One region of the Halomonas sp. ANAO-440 genome, then DNA from elsewhere that is predicted to be linked to it. Evidence: predicted binding sites of a transcription regulator. Region 1 holds the regulator's gene; each other region holds the start of a gene.
The links. Region 1 encodes FliA, which starts transcription of late flagellar genes. Its sites were predicted from a motif close to CTAAAGTTNNNNNNNNNNCNGCCGATA; they were not measured.

Region 1 (7,121 bases):
TGCGGCAACGGCTGACGGGATTCCAGCAATTGGAAGCGGTCTGGGATCTGCTCGGCCTGCCGGCAGTCGTCCAGCAGCGTCGGCTGGAGTCACTGCTGTCCTCTTACCCGGAGCCCGAGCAGGCGCTGGGCATGCTGTGGAGCGAGCGTCGGCGAGTCAAGGGCGAGCGCTGGTCCATGCCGGATATCGCCATCGACCCGGAGGGGGGCTGGTTGGCGTTGCCACTGCTTCAGCACCGCCAGGTAGCTGGGCAACAGTCGCGACTGGAGGATGCATTGCAACGCTTGGCGGTCAGCGTGCATCTGCTACAGGGTTTGCCCGATGGCGAAGCGGCTGACTGGCTGGAGGAGAAGGCCATCACCTGGTGCAGCCAGGTGCGTGGCAGCCAGCGCGTCGAGCATGCCGGCGAGCGTCTGTCACTGTCGACGCTGGGTGAGCTGGCCGAGCCGCTGGGGGATGTGGCCTGTCGCTTCCGTGGGGCGCCGGGGCGCCTCGCCCTCTCGAGCCTGCCGGTGGCAGTGGCTCTCAAGGCAGGGAAGGGCGTGCAAGCGGTCTCGGTGCGAGCCTGGCTTGGCGACGTGCGTGATACGGAGAGCGGGCGCGTCCTGGCCAAGCGCTACTGGGTGACGCCGTCACGGCTGGGGCGTGATCCGCAATCGTTGCTGGTGGCGCAGCTTCAGGGCGATGCGCTGCCGCAGTTGACGCGGCGGGCCTGGCAGCGGCTGGCCCCTTCGGAACTGGGGGAGGTGAGGCCCGATGTGCGTCTGCTGATGGCAAGTGGTCTGGCGACAGTTGCGGCGCATCTGGACCTGGCCGAAGACGAAGCGGCCATGGACCTGCGCGCCGAACTGTTGGGCCTGTCTGGAGGGCGGCAGCGTCGCCGTGACGTGGCGCTGCTGGAATCCCTCATGCAACTGTTCATGGTACGTGATGCCATTCGGCATCTGGGTCTCGGTGAAAGGGAGTCAGGCTAGATGGGTATGGATCAGGCCGCCGGGCTACGCAAGTGGTCGAACATGACGCCAAGAGCTCCCCAGGAAGCGTGCCCCGATCACGTTGCTGCGATGCTGGTATCACTGGGAGGAGGCGCCGCTCCAGCTGGCCATGTCGGCTCGGCTCCCACGTCCTCTGCACAGGCCTCGGCGCAGCGCCCGAGGCGCCGTTTGGAATCGGACACGACTCTGATGGTATTGGGGCTTCCCGGCACCGGCGCGCATCATACCGGTAAGGTCACAGAGCTGTTCGAGGCCTGGGCCAACGAGGGTCGTGACTGGGTAGGCAATCCCCGGGCATGGCGGGTGGTGGCACTGCCTGCAGGCAGCCCGCATCTGCCGGTGCTTGCCGGCGAGCAGGCGCGTTGGGCGCTCTGGGTCGATGCAGATCCGGAGGCATTCCGTCGCGCCTATCGCGTGTTGAAGCAGGTAGCCGAGCGTGGTGGGCCGCAGCGCATGCTGCTGGTCCATCCGCCGAGCGTTGGACGACAGGGGCTGCTGAGTAATCTGCGTCATGCCGCGGCAAGCTATCTTGGTATCGAGCTGCTGGTATTGGCAAGATGAAGCTAATACAGCAGTCGTGGGCGAAACTGTTGCTGGGGCTGGGAGGCACACTCATTGCCAGCCTGGCACAGGCATCGGGCAGTTGGGTGGCCAGTGCCCCGGCAGTGCAGGTGGTCATGTCGGACCGGCAGGTCCAGTCTGCGGATATGGTGCCGCCTACGGCCGAACTGGCCCGGAATCAGGTCATGGGGCGGGTGAGCTGGCAGTTCCAGACCTCGTCCGGCGCCGAGGTGAATGCCCGGCTATGTCACGCGGGTGGCTGTGTCACGTTGGCAGGGCCGCGGGGACACACCGAAGCATTCGCAGGCATACCGGCGGACTCGGCGCTCTACTTCCAGTTTGCGCTGCGGGAGCGCGGACAGCGAGCCATGACGTTGCAGGGGCTGCAGGTCATCGTGAACCACCATGAACAGGAGCGTGCCGCAGCGGGTTCATATGACGGCAGTCGGCGGGGTAGCGGGCGTTGTGACAGTTAACGGTACTGAAGCAAGCGAAACCTGTTGAGTGAATCAGCACCCTTTGAAATGGGCTGGCAGCCACGAGAGCAAGCGTATGTACACAGCACGAGGCAAGATAGATCAGGGGGACATGCTGGCGGAGTATCTTCCGCTGGTCAGGCGACAGGCGCTCTCCCTTCAGGTGCGTCTACCGGCGAGCATCGAGCTGGATGACCTGATCCAGGCGGGCACGGTCGGGCTGCTTGAAGCCATGGGGCGTTTCGACTCCTCCCAGGGAGCAAGCTTCGCCACCTTTGCCAGCCAACGCATTCGTGGCGCCATGCTGGATGAGCTCAGAAGCCGGGACTGGCTGCCCCGCAGCGTGAGACGCAATGCCAGAGCGGTCGATGAGGTCGTCAGGCGGCTGGAGCAGCAGCTCGGGCGACATGCCGAAGAGACAGAGATTGCCGCTGAGCTGGACATGGATCTGGCGACGTATCGCCAATTGTTGAACGATACCAACAGCGGGCATTTGCTGCCGTTCGAGGCGTTGCTGGCGGAGGGCGTTGAGCCCGGTGTTGCAGACGCCACGGCGGATACGCCTTACAAGCAATTGATTGATCAGCAGAAGCGACAGCAGCTGGTGGAGGGTATCGAGGCGTTACCGGAGCGGGAAAAGCTGTTGATGGCGCTCTACTACCAGGAAGAGCTGAACCTCAAGGAGATTGGTGTCGTCATGGGCGTGACCGAGTCACGGGTCTGCCAGCTCCACAGCCAGGCAGTCAGCCGGCTTCGCAGCCGGCTGGGCGAACAGGAAGAGTAGCCGGCCCGTTGTCGATCGAGGCATGGCTCTACAGATTGTTCATCAAGGCGCGTGCGCTGGCCAAGGCATCCATGTAGCAACTGTGCAACTGGTCAGCCGGGATGTCGTTGATGGATTCCTCCACCTGGCGCTCATGATTCTCGCAGAGCGTCAGTACCGCCCCCAGGGGGCCTGCACGCTCCTTTAGTGCAGCCAGGATGTGAGGGTTGAGCGGTAGCTGCGCGAGCAAGGTGTCGCGATCTTCCTCGAGCAGGGCATCCATCATCGAAAAGAGGCCGGTGGTAAAGGCGTCTTCTGCATCCAGGATGGGGAAAGGGGCCGACAGGTTGCGGCACATGAATGCTCGGATCAGCGCCATGCGCAGGATGATCCTGGACGACGGCTGGAGGCTGGCGAGGGTCAGTGTAAGAATGAGCCGCCTTAGCTCGATCAGGCCGAGCACCTGCATCGCCCGATACAGATCGATCTCCTTTCCGCCACGGTTGTAGTAGTTCGAGTTGGCCCGCCTAAGTACTGCCACATGAAGGTGAGGTATCTGTACCACGAGTTCCTGAAGACGATGAATGTCACTGTCTTCCTCGTAGAGCGCCCGAATCAATCGTATCTGTGCTGCGCGGTTACCGTGTCTCCCCCGGGGAGGGGAGGCGATGAAGCTGGGGCGCGCCAGATAGTGCCCGTTAAAGTAAGCGCAGCCGATCTCGCGATAGCGTTCGAGCTCTTCACGGTCATCGATGTTTTCCACCAGCAGCTTGATGTTGCGGGCGGGGAGGCGTTCGAGAGTCTTGGCATCGATGTCATGGGGAGTCGTCACCAGAATGATGTCGGTTCTGGGGAGTAGCGCCTCGAGATACTGCATCACCAGGCTGGCGGGCAGGACGATGCGATAACCCCGTTCCCGCATGTCGTCCAGGCGGTCGAGAAGCTTCTCGTCCACCTCCGGCATATCGGCGATGCCGATGGCCATGCGCGGTGCCGGGGTAGGAAGCAGCTCCGGGCTGGCGAGCCATGCCATCGGCAGATCGACGAAGAGCGTTCGCTCAGCCAGAAGGCCGGCATCACCGAGTTCATAAACTGCGCTGGACAGTGCCCGGGCAGTGTCGGCCATCGTGTCATCGGATTCGTTCATTCCACTTTGCCGATAGACCAGGCGGTCCGCCACATGAGCGTGCTCCGTGTCGTGAATCGGATGAAGTGCAATGGTGCAAGGATTGAAATCCGCTTGCTCTGGCATGTTGCTGGGCTCCCTGCTGAGTGAGATCTCACTCAAGACTTTGTCATGATGCGACTTCTGCGCGTATTCGATCGATTGAGGGTCTTGCCACCCAGCTACAGTTCCTGTCTCAGGGTGTGAAGCCGGGGCTCCAGGCCGGTAACCAGGCTCGCCAGGCTGGGGCGGGCATAGTAGAAGCCTTGTTGATGCGTCAATCCGTTGCGCCCCAGCCACAGCGCCTCTTCACGGGTTTCCACGCCCTCGGCGATGAGAGAGATGCCCAGCTCACTGCCAAGCCCGACGATAGCGCGCAGGATGGCCTGCCGGCGTGGGTCGCTGTCGCAGCCATCCACCAGGACACGATCGATCTTGAGTCGGTCCGGGCGAAGGTCGGTGAGCAGGTCCAGGTTGGCGAAGCCATTGCCGAAGTCATCGAGGGCGGTGGCAAACCCCATGCTGCGGTAGGCCTCGATGATGCCACGGAGATGCTCCTGGCTGCGGACCTTCTCGGTCTCGGTGATTTCAAAGACCAGCCGGTCGGTCGGCCAGCCCACCTTGGCAGCGATGGCCAGGGTCGCCTGGATACAGGCGGAAGGTTCATAGACGGCATTGGGCAGGAAATTGATCGACAGGTCCTCGCTCATGCCCAGTTGGCTGGCGATCTCGATGGCCCTGACGCGGCAAGCCTGGTCGAAGCGGTAGAGCAGCTCGGGCGTGACCTGGGACAGGATGCTGTAGGCTGACTCGCCCGCTGGGCCGCGCACCAGGGCTTCATGGGTGGTGACGCGGGCGCTGGCAAGGTCCACGATCGGCTGGAAGGCCATGGTGAATTCGAACGGAAGCGGTCCGTCGCAGATGACGCAGCGTCCATCCTTTTCGGCGCATTGATGCATGGAGACTCCCATCGTCTCTGTCGGCTGTGGGGACCGGATTCCCCGTTACCTGTTACATCGGCAGACACGGCCGAAACTTGAGTCCCGTATCTGCCCATGCTGAACGCTGCATACTTTGGAGGGTCAGCGAATTGCTTGACATAGATCATGTGCGGCTCGCTTCTCGGCAGCTCGCACCTCAAGTTTCGGCCTATCCCGCCGATTGATGCCCTAGACTCGAAGCCCCTATCAGGAGCCTGCATGAATCCTTCAACCATCATCGGTATGTTCGCCAGCGTCATTCTGCTGGTCAGCGTACTCTTCTTCACCGCCGAGTCGCCACAGAGTTTTCTTAACCTTCCCGGGCTTGCCATCGTATTGGCCGGCACCATGGCGGCCACCTTCATCAGCTATCCGCTGAAGGAGGTCGTTCGGGTGGTTCGTCTGGTGGGGCTGGTGTTTCGGCGCGAGAACACCTACATGCGAGATGACATCAAGGAGCTGGTGGATATCTCGCGGCTGTGGTTCAAGGGGGATGTCCGAGCCGTGGAGGAGGCGCTGGAGAAGGCGCGCAACCCCTTCCTGCGTACCGGCATCCAACTGGTGATAGCCAACACCAAGGAAGACGAAATCTTCGATCTGCTGCGCTGGCGCATCGCCCGACTCAAGGCGCGCGAGCATGCCGAGGCGCAGATATTCCGCACAATGGCCACTTACGCACCGGCCTTCGGCATGATCGGCACCTTGGTGGGGCTGGTGAACATGCTGGAGGTCATGGAGGCCGGCGATCTCCACGTCATCGGCCCTCGCATGGCCATCGCCCTGCTCACGACCTTTTACGGCATCCTGCTGGCCAACCTCGTCTTCAAGCCTATTGCTGTGAAGCTGGAGCGACGCACAGAAGAGCGTCTCATCGCCATGAACATGGTCTTCGAGGGCATCTCGTTGATCACCAAGCGGCGCCTGCCCTCCTTCATTGAAGAGACGCTCAACTCCTTCGTTGCGAATTATCATGACGAGATTCGCGACCCCGTTGTCTCCGATCGTACGCGTGGAGAGGGCGAGGGGACCGGAAAAGGAAAGGGGCCCTCGGCAGGGAAGGGGCAGAATGCTTGATCGCAGTATGCGTGACATGCTCGCCCCGCCGACGGTAGAGGGCGATAGCGATGGCTGGCTGATGAGCTATCTCGATGTCCTTACGCTGCTCATCACCCTGTTTGTCTTGCTGCTCTCGCTGGCAGGGAACGGCCTGGCCATCCAGGGCAGCCGGCATGGCGGCGATAGCGCTGCATTCATCACCCCCCAGGCCGAAGCGGCGGCTCGCATGGTGGCAGGCTCCGGGCTCAAGCCGCGCCATGATGGCCTGCAGCCGCAATTCTCCGGACTCGATATCGAGGGCGTCAGCATGGCAGAGGGGCAGCAGGGCATCACGCTGCGCATCGATGACAACCTACTGTTTTCCAGCGGCCAGGCGGACCTGACGTCTCAGGGGCGCGAGGTCCTGGGTCGGCTGCGTGAGCTGCTGCAATCCTTCGATGGCGACGTCTCGGTGGAGGGGCATACCGACAGCATTCCCATTGCCACGGCACGCTTCCCCTCCAACTGGGAGCTCTCGTCGGCGCGGGCCATCGCCGTGCTGCGGTACCTGGCCGAACTGGGCGTCGATATCGAGCGCCTGCGCGCGGTGGGCTATGCCGAGACCCGTCCCCTGGCAAGCAACGAGACTGAGGAGGGGCGCGCCGAGAACCGCCGGGTGGAGCTCCTGCTCAAGCAGGAGCTGGGTGCGCAGTGACGGAGGGCGAGATGATCTTACGGGCCATCGAGCCATGATTCATGCGCGAAATCAGCAGCCGCGGCGGCGCTGGTCGGCATTGCAGGCCGCCATGATCTATACCATGGCGGTCACTCTAGTGCTGCTTGTCATCGTCTGGGCCTTGAAGGAGCGCCACGACCGCGAGCTGGATGCTGCCGAGGGTCGTGTGCTGGCACAGGCAGAGCTTATGGCGGAGTGGGCTTCCGGCACCTTCAACAGCACCGACAACACGCTCAGCGGCCTGGCCAACCTCTTTGCCCTCTCCATCGATGGCAATATCGATCAACGCTTCGCCAGGGCCTTTGAATCCCTGGTCTCTCAGCGCCAGCAGAGCCTGCCTTTCCTGGATGCGCTCGGCATCATCAGTCATACCGGTGAGACACTCTATACGATTGGAAACCCTGGGTTCC
Region 2 (7,121 bases), on a different contig from region 1:
GCTGATGTTCCTGGCCCTGGGTGGCCACCTGATGGTGCTGGAAGCGCTGGCAACCAGCTTCTATAGCCTGCCGGTCGGCATCGGCACCTTCAACCCTGCGGCCTTCGAGATGATGGTGCGCTACGGCGGCACCATCTTCGTTGCCGGCATGTCGCTGGCCCTGCCGCTAGTCGGATCGCTGTTGATCATCAACCTGGCCATGGGCATCCTCAACCGCTCGGCGCCACAGTTGACGGTATTCAACATCGGCTTCCCAACCTCCCTTATCGTGGGTCTCATCCTGCTGATGGTGCTGATGACCGACATGGGACGTTTCCTCCAGCGCCTGTTCAGCAACGGCCTGCAGTTCATGTACCAATTGATCGACATGCTTGCCCCACTGGGAACCTGATTTGCCTGCCCGCTCGGACACATCAAAAAAAACCGCCCAGGCAGGCCGGGGCGGCGAAAAGGCCGGACAAACGCCCGGCCTCAGGGAACTTGACATCAGGACATGGGATTACAGGAAGTTGAACAGCGACAAGCCCTTTACATCGACAAAGGCCTTCTGGGCCGCCTGCAGGCCCACCTGACGCAGGCTGTATTCGGCGATGGCTTCGCTGTAGTCCAGGTCCACCAGGTCGGAAAGCGTCTTGTCGTAGTTCATCATGCGGTTGCTGCCCACCGCATCGACCACATCCAGCTCGTTGAGACGTGCCCCCATGGAGGCGCGCACCGTGAGGACGTTGTCGAGGCTGTTATCCATCTCGCGCATCACGGCGTTGATCGTATTGCGGAAGTGGGCGCGATTCTCGGGCTGACCCTGCTGGTCCATCTCCAGCACGTCGATGGCGTCCTTCAACGACTTGAACAGGTCCTGGTTGGCGCCCTGGGCGTTGGCCGGACGCAGTTGGATCTGGTCGCCCACTTCCGGCTCCCCCTCGAGGGTAATACTGATACCGCCGAAGCTGACCAATTTGCCAGATTCATATGACTCATTAAGGACTTCGTCACCATTGGTGTACGTCAAAAGGTTGCCATTAGAATCTACTGCTTGGACAACAGGAAAACCGTCTACATCAACATCAAATTGTATCGTAAAGCTCTCGCCAAATAGCTCGTTACCTGGATCTACACGGCTAGGGCCCTTGAAGCTAACCGAGCCCTGATTGCGGTCAAAACCCACCTGGGTGCCAATGCTCTCCCCACCGCTATCACGCTCGGCCCGCGCCACATAGCCAGCGCCTGAAGGTACGCTCTGGAAGATCGACTTGCCGTTATCGGCCACCGGCAGCAGGCGCGAGGCATCGATGCGCTGCTCACGAGTGTTCTCGTCGCCAATGTACTGCGTGCCCTGAACGCCTTCACCAGCGGTACGGGCAAAGGGCGGCGAATCGTCGCGGTAGCCGCCGAACAGGTAGCGGCCATTGCCGTCGGAGGCGTTGGCCTGGCCGATCAGCGTCTCGTAGATCCCGCGCAGTTCGCTTGCCACCGACTGGCGGTCCACATCGCTCAGAGTGTCGCTTGCCGCCTGCACCAGCAGTGTCTTGGCGCTGGTCACGGCATCGCTGACGCTGTTGAGGACGCTTTCCGCCTGTGACAGAGAATTGCGTGCGGAAATCCGCGCATCGGCGAACTGCTGGGTAATCGCCTTGGCCTGGGATACGCCCACGGCCCGCGACGATGCCTGGGGGTCGTCGGAGGGATTCACCACCCGGCGGCCACTGGCGATTTGCTGACCGACCTTGAGGAAGTCGCCCTGCTGACGGTTCATGGACGAGACGCTCTGCTCGAACATGGTGACGGTGCTGATACGCATCGCGCTGGACTCCCTTCGAATCAGTTACGCAGACCGAGAATGGTATCGAACACCGTTGACGCGGTATCGATCACTCGGGCATTGGCGGAATAGAACTGCTGGTAGCGAATCAGGTTGGCCGCTTCCTCATCCAGGTTGACCCCAGATTCCGACTGCTGCACCGCCTTGAGCTGGGCGGTCAGGCCTTGGCGCGCATCGAGGTTGACCTGGACGATATTCGCCTGGTTGCCGACATCGCTGACCATGCCGCCGTAGGCTTGGCTGAGCGACGACCGGCCGGCCACCAGCGCCTGGCTCTGCAGGTTTTGCAGGGCCAGGGCGTTACGGTTATCGCCGGTGCCGGAAGCGGCGATGCCCAGGCCGAGCGTAAACTCACCCTGGGTGGCATTGGGCAGTTTCACCTTGAAGCTGATCCCATCCACAGTGAGTGTCGCTCCAGCGGTCAAAGAAGCGCCACTCACCGTTCCATCGCCGTTTACGGTGCGCTCCTCGCCGTTAACAAGCACAGTGGCAGGCCTAACTTCGCCATCTCCAGCGCCGAATATCAACGTGCCATCGCTGTTCAAAGACATGGCATAATTTTCGCTACCAACAAGTCCAGTAAGCGCTTCCGTTTCAGCACGTAGCTGGCCACTGACCATGTCACCGCTGGCGGCCACGTAGCTTCCCGCGGCGATCTTGTCCAGGTCGATGATCTGCGACTCCATGTTGGCCGAGGCGCGGCGCACTGGCTGCACTTCATAGCGATTACCAATGTTTGGCGTATCGCTGAACTCGAGCGTGATACCACCAAAGGCCAGCGTATTTGTTCCAGCATCCCAATCGACCTGATCGGCTGCCAGCTGCTGGCCATTGTCCTTGCGGATGACCTGGGGTGGATCATCTGGAGCGCCGAAGCGCACTGTATAGTCCGTCGCACGCAACTGATGGATATTTGCCGCATCGAAGCTCGTATCGATGACTTCTGCACCACCGGTATTACGCGGGTAGGAGTAGGCCTGGGGCTGACCGATACTGAAGAAGTCGCCGCCCTGCTCGCCATTGAGATCCTGACCCAGACGGTGCTGCTCGTTGAAACCGGTCACCATCGATACGGCGAGCTGGCCGATCTGGTTCTGGGTCTTGTCCAGCGTCTCTGCGCGGAATGTCATCAGGCCGCCCAGGGTGCCACCCTTGATGGTGTCCTCGGGCATGGCCACCAGGTTGCCACCGGAGTCCCGATAGCCGAGCACGGTGCGCTGCGGATCGTTCGGAGCATCCATGGCTTCGAGACGATAGTGATTGGTGCCGGCCACCAGCGGCTGCCCGTTGGGCAGGCTGATGTTGTAGGACTTCCCGTCCTGGATGTTGAGCCGGACATCCATGCGCTCGCTGAGCTCATGCACCAGCTGATCGCGCTGGTTGAGCAGGCTGTTAGGCGCCTCGCCGCTGCGCGCACGGGCTAGGGCGATCTCCCGATTGAGGGTCGCCAATTGCTCGGTCGTATTGTTGATCTGGGTGACTTCGTCACTGATCTGACCGTTGATGCCCTGCTGCATGTCCTGCAGGTAGCCGTCGAAGGACCGAAACTGGGCGGTCAGCGTATTGGTTGTACCCAATACGCCCTGCCGTGCGGCGGGATCGGACGGAGCGCCGGCCAGGTCCTCGAGGGAGGAGAAGAAGTTCTGCATCAGCGGCGCCAGGCCCGCTTCCCTATCGGCCAGCAGGTTGTCGATCTGGCTGATCTGGTTCTCGTAGGTCGCAAGCGCGCTCGACGAGCTGGTCGCGGCATTGAGCTGCGAGGCCACGAACTGGTTGAACTGGCGCTGAATGTCGTTGACCTGCACGCCGCCAGCGGTAGCGCCCTGCTGGCCCAGAATCGTCAGCTCACGATTGTAGCCCGGCGTATAGACGTTGCTGATGTTGTTGCTGGTGGTATTCAGCGCATTCTGAGCGGCATTCAGGCCGCTGAGACCGATAGAGAACATGCTCATGGTGTCGTTTCCTTTCGCCAATGTCCGAAATATCGGCCTCTAGAAGAAAAACTTTAGCGCCTTTAGGCTTTGTCTGAAAAGTCGGCGAGCGAAGGCCAAACAAGGCAAAAATCGGCGAAAAGACGGAGCTTACAGGGTGTAAATGAGTACTTTGAGCCGATTTTTAACGCCGTATGGTCGAGCGCAGTCAGTTTTCGGACACAGCCTAGTAGCGCAGGAAGACCAAAGAGTCGTTGTCACCCTGGGCAACCTGCGGCCCCATGGTGTTCATGATCGAAATCAGCTTGTCGGCGTAGGCCGGGTCGGTGGCGTAGCCCCCGGCCTGCAGCGCCCTGGCCGCCTGTTCGGCACTGCCCGCCGTGGTCACTGCCGCGTAGCGAGGGTTGTTCCCGATCAGGTTGGCATAGTCGGTGAAGGCCTCCTCGAAGGAACCGTAGACACGGAAGGAGTCAACGATCCGGGTTCGGTTGCCGTTGATGTACTCGTGGGTCGTCACGTCCGTGGTGGGGCCACGCCAGCTGCTGCCGGCCTTGATGCCGAAGAGATTGTGGCTGTTGCCGCCGTCGGCCTTCGCAATCTCGTGACGCCCCCAGCCGGTTTCCAGTGCCGCCTGGGCCAGGATCAACTCCGCAGGCACGCCGGTACGCCGACTGGCTGCCTGGGCGGGTGCAGTGAGCTTGTCCATGAAGCGCGTCACATGTTCACCGCTCTGGCCACGGCTACGTGATTCGGCTGCACTGGCAGTAGGCACCGTGGCGTTACGCAGCGACTCCGTTCCCGCCGCTGCCGACGTTGCCGGCAAGGCGTCCACCGCGCTCATGAAGCCTCCGCGGGCGGTCTCCAGCTCGTCGAGGAAGCTGGCCGGCGGCGCTTCGGTCATGCTCGCCACACGGCTCTCGCTGCCTTTCTCATCCTCGATCCCATCCTCTTCGACAGGCTGCAGTGCGTCCTTGAGCACACGCGGCGTACCGCGGGGAATGCCGGCAATCAGCTCGTTGATTTCGCGATCGACTTCCTGCGCCTGGCGACCTTGTCCCACGCCCTGGCTCTGCAGTTGGGCAACGAGATGATCGGCCAGGCCAATGCCGCGGCCGGCCATGGTCTGTGCCCACTGCTGGTCGAGCATCGACTGGTAGAACTCGGTCTGCTCGCTGTCGAGCAGGCCGGTGGTCGGGGTGGCATCACGCATGCTCTTGAGCATCATCTGCAGGAAAAGCGCCTCGAACTGCTGGGCGGCGCCCTTCAGGCCGGCGGCCTCATCGTTGCGCGCCGTGTGCTTGAGTCGCTCAAGGCCCTGGACGTCGAGGGCGAACTGGCTGCTGAAGTCCTGGATGCTCATCAGATGATCTCCAGGTCGGCACGCAGCGAGCCGGATGCCTTGAGGGCTTCGAGGATCGACATCAGGTCGCTGGGCGTGGCACCCAGCGCATTCAGCGCATTGACCACGTCAACCAGGTCTGCCCCCTCGACCACGCGCAGGTAGGCATCCTGCTCCTGGACCTCGATCTCGGTGTCAGGCACCACCACGGTCTCGCCGTCGCCGAACGGCGGCGGCTGGCTGACCAGGAAGCGCGTATCGATGACGATGGAGAGGTTGCCATGAGCTACGGCGGCCCTGCGCAGGGTCACCGCACTGTTCATGACTACCGACCCGGTGCGGGCATTGAAGACCACCTTGGCCGGGGCCTCCATGGGCGTGATCCGGATATTCTCGACCTGGGCCATGAAGTTGACCCGTGAGTTCTCGTTCATGGGGCCATCCAGGGCGATGACCCGGGAGTTACGTGCCGCGGCCACTGGCCGGCCAAACTCGCCGTTGATAGCGTTGACCACACGCTGGGCGGTACCGAAGTCGGCCTGCTTGAGTTCCAGCTCCAGCAGCCCTGCCTCGGCGCCCAGGTTCAGCGGCACTTCCCGCTCCACCATGGCTCCCCCGGGGATACGCCCCCCGGCCAACTGGTTGACCTGCACGGCGGCACCGCCCGCAGCAGCGCCCATACCGCCCACCAGCAGATTGCCCTGGGCGATGGCGTAAGTATCGCCATCGGCACCCTTGAGCGGCGTCATGAGCAGGGTACCGCCACGCAGGCTACGGGCATTGCCGATGGAAGAGACATTGATGTCCAGCCGCTGGCCGGGGCGGGAAAACGGCGGCAGGTCGGCGGTTATCATGACCGCCGCCACGTTGCGCAACTGCATGTTGGTGCCCGGCGGAACGGTGATGCCGAGCTGCGACAGCATATTGGTCAGGCTCTGACCGGTGAAAGGCGCCTGCATGGTCTGATCACCGGTACCGTCGAGACCAACCACCAGGCCATAGCCCACCAGCACGTTGTCACGCACGCCGGCGAAGTTGGCGATCTCGCGTATCCGCTCGGCCTGTACTGGCAGTGCCAGCAGGCCGGCCAACAGCAGCAGCGCCAGCTTCGCCACGACGCGGTGTGCCTGCGGATGGGGGAACGTCTTGGTAAGCGTCTTGAACAGCGTCATGCCTGCGCCTCGGTATTCGGTCATCGTTAGAAGGGCGATATATTGAGGAAAAACCGCTGCAGCCAGCCCATATGCTGCGCCTCATGGATATAGCCACTACCCACGTATTCGATACGGGCATCGGCCACTGCCGTGGAGGGCACGGTATTCTGGCCGGTTATGGTGCGCGGGTTCACCACACCGGAGAAACGGATGAACTCCACACCCTGGTTGATGGCGATCTGCTTCTCGCCACGCACTCTCAGGTTGCCGTTATGCATCACCTCGAGTACCGACACGGTGATGGTTCCGGTAAAGCTGTTGTTGGCCTGGGAGCCACCTCCGCCAGCAAAGTCGCTGTTGCCCGATACGTCGAAGCCATACTTGGCCAGTTCCTCCAGGGCATCGGGTAAGCCGGCAAGATCCAGACCCATCGAGCCGTTTCGGTTTGCATTGGACTGGGAGTTCTTGCTGGCACTCACCTGCTCGTCCAGAACGATGGTAAGAATATCGCCGATCATGCGCGGACGCCGGTCCTCGAACAGCGGCTGGGACCCGCGATGCGCCTGGTAGATCGAGCCATTGGCCAGGCGAGGCGGTGGCTCGATGATGGCGATCTGCTCCTGCTCCCCGACCACCGAGGCACGGGGAACTTGAGCGCAGCCGCCCAAGGCCAATACCGCCAGGACGAGGAGGACCAGAATCAGTCTCGATTTCGAAAAACCCGCGCCTTTCATGCTTGCTCGCTTCCCATGGCAGGGAGTGGAAATCATCATGCCGTCGTCTGTCAGAGCTGGCTCAACCGGGCCAGCATTTCGTCGCTGGTCTGCACCGCACGGCTATTGATCTCGTAGGCGCGCTGGGTCTGAATCATGCTGACC
Region 3 (7,121 bases), on a different contig from region 1:
ATGTGTTGTCTGCCACTTTCTCGAAATAAAGCGACAGCACCCTGGCATTCCCCAGTGAGTCGTATACCGTAAAACTGTTGGAGTAGTGGTACTCAACATCCACCTCCCCTCCGGCACCATCGTCCAGGGTGACTGTTTGCAACCCTACCCCGGGAACGGTTGCAGCGTTCAAGTTATAGCTAGCATTGGCTTCGCTGGTTTCTTGAGCAGGAATATCATCTCTAGGGATACGGATAGCTTGTGGGGCACCCCCTGCAATCACTTCAGAGAACGCATCATTGGGATCGCTTAACCCAAAGCCGGTAAGACGCTGGCCGCTCGCATTCACCAGAAAACCATCCGCATTCTGGCTAAACTGCCCATTGCGGGAGAATACAACCTCACCGCTAGGCTGCTCCATGCGGTAGAAACCTTGGCCGGCGATGGCCAGGTCCAGATTGCGGCCGGTATTTTCCAGATCGCCCGACTCGAAGTTCTGCGTCACGGCAGCGACACGTGTCCCCAGACCCACCCGGCTATTGGCGCCGGCAAAGACATCGGCAAAGGCCACGCCGCTGGTCTTGAAGCCCACCGTCTGGGAGTTGGCAATATTGTTGCTGATGACCTTGAGATTTTCGGACTGGGAGGCCAGCCCGCTAAGTGCTTGTGAAAAGCTCATTGTATTATCCTCGTTCCTTGCTGCGCGATTACAGAATCTGCTTGATTTCGTTAAGGCCGACTTGGCCATAGACGGCGCCTAGGTCCAGGCGCACGTTACCGTTACTATCCTTGGGCGTGACGCCGCCCACCATGGCGTAGTTCAGCGCCTGGGCGCTGACCGCATCGCCATCGGCATCGGTGGCTTCCAGCCTTACGCGATAGGAACCGGGAGCTGCACTATCGCCTTCTGATGTCTTGCCGTTCCACTGAAACGACTCGACGCCGGCCTTAACAGAGCCAATGTCGTAGCGATTGACTACCTGGCCACTCGCGTTGGTAATCGTCACCCGCACATTGTCGGCTGGCTTGAGCAGCTCGATCCCGAATGGCGTGGTGTGGGCATGGCCCTCTTCCGTCTGTTCGAGCAGCACGCGATCACCTTTCACCAGGACGCCCTGCCCAATCAGGTGAGTCGCCTGCATGGCCTGATTGGCGTCCATTTGTGCTGTAATGCCCTGCAGCGTCTGGTTAAGCTGCTCGATGCCGCTAACCGTATTGATCTGGGCAATCTGCGAGGTCATCTCATGGTTTTCCAGGGGATTGAGCGGATCCTGGTTCTGTAGCTGGGTGGTCAGCAGCATGAGAAAGCTCTCCCTCAGCTCATCTGACTGACTCTGATTCAGCTTGGCCCCACCACCGTTGATAGTGGCCAGTGCCGTAGGATCAATTCCACCCATCATGATCAGCCCTCCCCTAGAGTGAGTGTCTTGAGCATCATCTGCTTGCTCGTGTTCATGACTTCGACGTTGGCCTGGTAGGAGCGGGAAGCCGAGATCATGTTGACCATCTCGTGTACCGGCTCGACGTTGGGCATGGTCACGTAGCCATCGTCATTGGCCAGCGGGTGCTCGGGGCGGTACTCCATGCGCATGGGCGAGGTATCTTCCACCACGCTGCGCACGCCCACGCCACCGATGCCATGGGCGCCCTGGTGGCGCGACTCGAACAGCACCTGCTTGGCGCGATAGGCTTCACCATCCGGCCCCGCCACGCTGTCGGCATTGGCCAGGTTGCTGGCCGTGACGTTCATGCGCTGCGACTGGGCGCTCATGGCCGAGCCGGCGATATCGAAAACGGAAAACATCGACATGGAACGATCTCTCTCTGGTTGTTCCGGCTGCTTACTCCGGCTGCATGGCGCTCTTCAGGCCCTGGATACGGCTGTTGAGGATGGTCAACGCCGCCTGGTAGCGCACCGCATTGTCGGCGAACTGGGTACGCTCACGGTCCATATCCACCGTGTTCCCGTCCAGGCTCGGCTGGTCCGGTACGCGATACAGCAAGTTCTGGCTAGGCGGTGCGAAGCCCTGCCCGCCCAGATGCCCCGCAGACGTTCTTGCCAGTGACAAACCGCCACCAGATGAGCGACCATGCTCGACCGCCTTCTTGAGTTCGCCGGAAAAATCCATGTCCCGCGCCTTGTAATTCGGCGTATCGGCGTTGGCGATATTGCTGGCCAGCACTTTGTGGCGCTCCTGGCGCAAGCCCAGCGCCTGCTGGTGGTAGTTAAAGGCGGCCTCGAGCTTATCGATCATGCCGGCGCTCCCGTGGTCGAAACTCAATATGAACAGTGTGCGGAACTTGTTGAGAGTGAAGAATAGCCAGAGTGGTGTCACACCAATGGCAAGAACAGACCGGTTTTCCGCATTCATTTCCGCTGTTTCATGAAATCGCGGGACGCTAGAATTCACTGGCACCATCACCAACCTCGGCCAAATGCCATGCAGCGTCACCCCTTCAAGCTCCTGTTCACTTTGTGGCCGATCCTCGCCAGCCTGACGCTACTTCCCGGCATCGCCAAGGCCGACGACGACGCCCTGCTCCAGGCCGTACATGGCTTCCTGTACAGCGAGGCACAGCCCCTTGGCGAGGAGATCATCATCGAGCTGCGGCCTCCTTCGGCCCGGTTGCCGGAGTGCATTGCACCCCAACCCTTCCTGACCCGGGAAGGCGAACTGCCTCTCGGGCGTGTGTCGGTAGGTGTGCGCTGCGGCAGCGATGGGCGCCAGGTGCGCTACATGCAGGCTGAAATCGGCGTTCTCGGCGAGTACCCGGTCCTGGCAGCCACGCTCAACGCTGGCGATACGGTTCGCCCGGAGCACCTGGAACAGCGACAAGGCAACCTGGCGGAGCTTCCCAACAATGCCCTGCTCGATGCGGAGCAGATCATCGGCCAGGTGGCGACTCGCACGCTGCGCGCCGGGCAACCGCTGCAAGCCCACCAGTTCCGCTCCTTGCCGCTGGTGGAACGCAATCAGCGCGTCGTGGTCGAAGCCCGGGGCACGGGGTTTCGAGTCTCCCGCGAGGGGCAGGCGCTCGAGCCCGGCGGGCTGGGTGACCGCATCCGGATACGTTTCGACTCTCGCGAGGTCGTCACTGGACGAGTGGCAGGAGAAGGAATGGTGATCGTCGATTTCTGAGCGGTGCTTCGGCATGCCATGCCGACACTCTCGACGCTGGCTTGCTACACTAACCTGCGGATGCGCCTCGCGCGTGTTCGCTATATCATTGCCTAAAGTTTTCTCCGGAGCAGCCGATAGCGTGTAAAAGCACCGGTCACGAGGCCAATATAGTGAAGATCAACAGCCAGAACCCCCTGACTCGTCCGACACCGACGACGCCCCGCGAGGAAGCGCAGCCGGTCAAGGGTCCCAGTCAGTCCAGCCAGCAGGATGCCGGCCCGGCGGCCACCACGCACCTGCGGCAGAATGCCGCCGACAGCTCCCGCGACATCGACACCGTCAGGGTCGAGGAGATTCGCGAGGCCATTCGGGAAGGCCGCCTGGAAATTCGCGCCGACCGGATCGCCGACGGGTTGATCGAGTCGCTGGAACCGACTGCAGGTAATGGTGACGAATGAGCCTGACCAAGCTTCTCCGCGAGCAGCAGCAGCGCCTTGATGGCGTGATCGAACTGCTTGAGCAGGAGCGCGAGCTGCTTGCCGCCGCCGATATCGACGGGCGCCAGCTCGCCGAGGTTGCCGAACTCAAGCAGCAGCGACTGCAGCAACTGGAAGCCACAGAGACCTTGCGCCGTAACGTTCAGCAGCGCCTGGGCTATGCCGAGGGCGCCGCTGGTGCCCGACAGGCCGCCGAAGATGCCGGCTGCCTGGAGTCATGGGAAAGCACCATGGAGCGAACGCAGAAGGCCCATCGGCTCAACACGATGAACGGCCAGCTTGTTGGCCTGCGCATGGGCCAGAACAAGCGCCTCCTCGAGTTCATTCACGAGGCCGCCGAGAAGACGACCTATGGCGCCAGCGGTCGAGTAAGGGCGCAGCCGGGACGCTTCAACACGTCGGTTTGACCCATCACCACCCGCAAGCGTTTACCACAGCAAGTCGGCCCACCCTCTTACCATAGAGAGTCGATAAGGCTGCCGTCGTCGGGATCCGCCATGACCACGGCGTTGCGGCCATTGGCCTTGGCCTTGTAGCTGGCGGCATCGGCTCGGGCCAGCACGGTCTCGACGGCATCATCCCCCTCCTGGAACGCAGTCACCCCCATGCTAAGTGTAATGCTGTAGACCCTACTCTCATTCACCACAGTAACCTCGGAAACCACACGCCGCAGGGATTCCGCAATCTCCTCGGCCTGCTTCAGGGTACAGCTGGGCAGCAGCACGGCGAACTCGTCTCCACCCTGGCGGGCAACGTGGTCGCTACGGCGAACCTCCCAAGCCACCACCTGGGCGATACGACGAAGCATTTCGTCGCCCAGGGCATGCCCGCCTTCGTCGTTGATGGGCTTGAAGTGGTCCAGATCGAAGAGGATCAGCACCGACGGGGTACCGGTCTTGGCGTATTCCGCCAGCGCCTCCTCCAGGCGCCGCTCGAAACCGCGGCGATTGAGCAGTCCCGTCAGCGGGTCGTGTTCAGCCTCCCATCGCTGCAACGCCTCCTGCTGGCGACGCTCGGTAATGTCCTTCACCATACCCACGAACCCGAGGGGCTGATCGCTGCCCTTCACCTGGCTTGCATGCACTTCCACCCACAGGGTGACACCTTCCTGATGATGAAAGCGGAGCTGACGCATGAAGTCGTTGCCGGTCGACAGGGAGTGACGCCACATATCCTGGGTTCCCTGGCGGTCATCCGGATGAATTCGGCCCCACCACTCCTCGGGGGTACACGACGCATCGAGTCCCAGCAGCTCCAGCAGCGCCGGGTTCATGTAGTTCAGGTGACCCTTGAGGTCAGCCACGAACATGCCTATCGGCGTTGACCCCAGCACGGCATCGAGAAAGGCCTGCCGATCCCGCAGGTGCTCCAGCGCCGAGAGGCGCTCATGCTCCAGACGGTTGAAACTGCTGGCTACCTGCCTCAACTCTTCCATGCTGGTGGAGAGCGCCAGGTAGCGACGCTCCCCCGCCCCTACCTGAGCGATCTGCTGCTCGAGGCGGTGCAGCGGCTTGAGCATGCGCCTGACCAGCCAACTCATGCTGAACATCAAGACTACCGCCAATACCAGCCAGGCCCACCAAAGGGTAACGAGATAGTCTCCCAGCGGCGCACGAACCTGCGACCGGGGCAACGATACCTTGACCACCCAGTTCGCCGGCCTGATCTGGCGATAGGACATCAGCGTCGACTCGCCATTGATCCCGCGGGCAACGGTTTCCCCCTCCCAGCCCTCCAAAGCCAGGTCGAGTGACGGCAAACCATTGAACGCCTGCCTGCTCGTCCGCCCAGGATGAAACAAGACTTCGCCCGATGCCGACAACACGGAGACGCGCCCCTCTTCTCCCAGCCAGCTTCGCTCGAGCCATCGGAACAGCCCACCCTCTGTCAGGTTGACCATCCCTCCGACGACTCCGCTGAAAGCCCCCTGCTCATCGAGCCGCGGTACCAGCATCAGCACCAGGTTGTCACCGCTGGCTCGACCCACGAAGGGCTTGCTGACATAGGGCCAAGGGGAGTGACTCAACAAGCGAAAATATTCGGTTTCCGACGTATCAAGACCGACACGCCCCTCCACCACTGGCCAGTCGGCAAGCACGACGCCGTCCGGACCGGTTACCATGATGCCCTCGAACCATTCCAGCAGGGACTGGTTGTGCTCAAGGGCATCACCCAGTTCATCCGGGCTCATTCCCTGCAGATTCGGCGCCAGTCGCGCCAGGGCATTCAGGCGACGATTGACCTTCTCGGTCAGGCCATCGGCAATCAGGCGCGAGTCGTCACGCAGGTGATCGAGATTGACCTCATCCACCAGCGCCTTGCCATACTGCCAGGCCAGCATCAAGAGAATGCCCACAATCACCAGCCACGTCGCAGCAAGGCCGGCAAGCAGTCGCCCCTGCAGAGAGCAGAGGAATCGAGTCATTGCTTCCATCCGAACCGATATGCGCAACGCGGTCCCCTTTGACGATAAAATTGGGAGCCAAGCGACCCACCCACTACGCACGACGCTAAGCCTGAAACCACCCTTGGCGACCCAGCTGCCTAAAGGGTCGACATATTTATTCTTGTATCGGCGCCCGGTCTCCGAACTTGAGACCCGCTCAGGCGTCAAAAGCCAATCATGATTGGCTTTTGAGGGCAGACCCGAATTTAACCTTGCGCAGCGCTAAAGTCTGGACCGTTTATGACGATAATCTCTCATGGCAGCGTCGAATCTCACCTCGACGTTTCAACCGAAAACAGCAGGGGCTAATTCGGCGAATCGATGAGTCATCACGGCAAACACCCACCCGGCGACAGGGTCAGCTCACTGGCCCGACATCCCGCACGGCTCATCCAGAGCGCGTTCGAGCAGGGTCAGACCGGCATGGTCCTGACAGATGCCGCAGGCCTCATCGTCATGGCCAATGAGGCCTTCTGCCGCATTGCCGGCTGTGAGTGCAGCGAGGTCGCAGGCTGGCCAGTCGAACACTTCTTCGTTTCCCTGAGGACACCATCGACGATTGGAGCCGAGCCAGGCGCGAATGTCGATGAGCCCTCTTCCTGGCAACAGGAAGTCCTGTGCCGCCGTGACGACGGTGAGTCGATGCCTGTCCTGATGACCGTCGATGCCCTGCTCGATGCACAGCAGCAGCCGCATCACTATCTGCGCACCTTCGTCAGCCTCGCCACCCCCAGTGGAAAACAGCTAGGTGACAGACACTGGGTCCATGTCGACCCGATGACCGGACTCCCCAACTGGCTGCTGCTGCGTGACCGCCTCAATCACGCCCTGGCCCAGGCGGAGCGTGCCGAGAACGGGCTTGCCGTACTGTTCATCGATATCGATCGGTTCAAGGCGATCAATGATGCCGTCGGACACGTGGAAGGGGACCGACTGCTGGGCGAGCTGGCCCAGCGACTGCAGAAAGCCCTGCGCAGCCGTGACACCCTGGCCAGGCTGGGTGGCGACCAGTTCATCGTCTTGCTGGAAAAGGATGGCACGGCGGAAGCCGCCCAGGTGGTGACAGAGCGGCTACAG

Region 2: flgK (flagellar hook-associated protein FlgK) is a predicted target of FliA. The motif match lies at 3,802-3,828, and genes of this name have one in related genera.
Region 3: flgM (flagellar biosynthesis anti-sigma factor FlgM) is a predicted target of FliA. The motif match lies at 3,212-3,238, and genes of this name have one in related genera.

What each region holds. Positions count from the first base shown of each region.
Region 1 covers NZ_JAHXBV010000024.1:44,647-51,767, forward strand. The annotation lists gene flhF (flagellar biosynthesis protein FlhF) at 1-974, shown strand, start outside; gene KZO25_RS15650 (hypothetical protein) at 975-1,556, shown strand; gene KZO25_RS15655 (flagellar protein FlhE) at 1,553-2,032, shown strand; gene KZO25_RS15660 (RNA polymerase sigma factor FliA) at 2,109-2,816, shown strand; gene KZO25_RS15665 (EAL and HDOD domain-containing protein) at 2,845-4,047, opposite strand; gene KZO25_RS15670 (EAL domain-containing protein) at 4,143-4,919, opposite strand; gene KZO25_RS15675 (motility protein A) at 5,160-6,014, shown strand; gene KZO25_RS15680 (flagellar motor protein MotB) at 6,007-6,690, shown strand; gene KZO25_RS15685 (EAL domain-containing protein) at 6,725-7,121, shown strand, end outside.
Region 2 covers NZ_JAHXBV010000002.1:418,085-425,205, reverse strand. The annotation lists gene fliR (flagellar biosynthetic protein FliR) at 1-391, shown strand, start outside; gene flgL (flagellar hook-associated protein FlgL) at 500-1,798, opposite strand; gene flgK (flagellar hook-associated protein FlgK) at 1,819-3,771, opposite strand; gene flgJ (flagellar assembly peptidoglycan hydrolase FlgJ) at 3,977-5,110, opposite strand; gene KZO25_RS02970 (flagellar basal body P-ring protein FlgI) at 5,110-6,261, opposite strand; gene KZO25_RS02965 (flagellar basal body L-ring protein FlgH) at 6,288-6,977, opposite strand; gene flgG (flagellar basal-body rod protein FlgG) at 7,028-7,121, opposite strand, start outside.
Region 3 covers NZ_JAHXBV010000002.1:408,403-415,523, reverse strand. The annotation lists gene KZO25_RS02950 (flagellar hook protein FlgE) at 1-658, opposite strand, end outside; gene KZO25_RS02945 (flagellar hook assembly protein FlgD) at 687-1,376, opposite strand; gene flgC (flagellar basal body rod protein FlgC) at 1,382-1,789, opposite strand; gene flgB (flagellar basal body rod protein FlgB) at 1,821-2,234, opposite strand; gene flgA (flagellar basal body P-ring formation chaperone FlgA) at 2,421-3,119, shown strand; gene flgM (flagellar biosynthesis anti-sigma factor FlgM) at 3,272-3,559, shown strand; gene KZO25_RS02920 (flagella synthesis protein FlgN) at 3,556-4,005, shown strand; gene KZO25_RS02915 (diguanylate cyclase) at 4,053-6,023, opposite strand; gene KZO25_RS02910 (putative bifunctional diguanylate cyclase/phosphodiesterase) at 6,366-7,121, shown strand, end outside.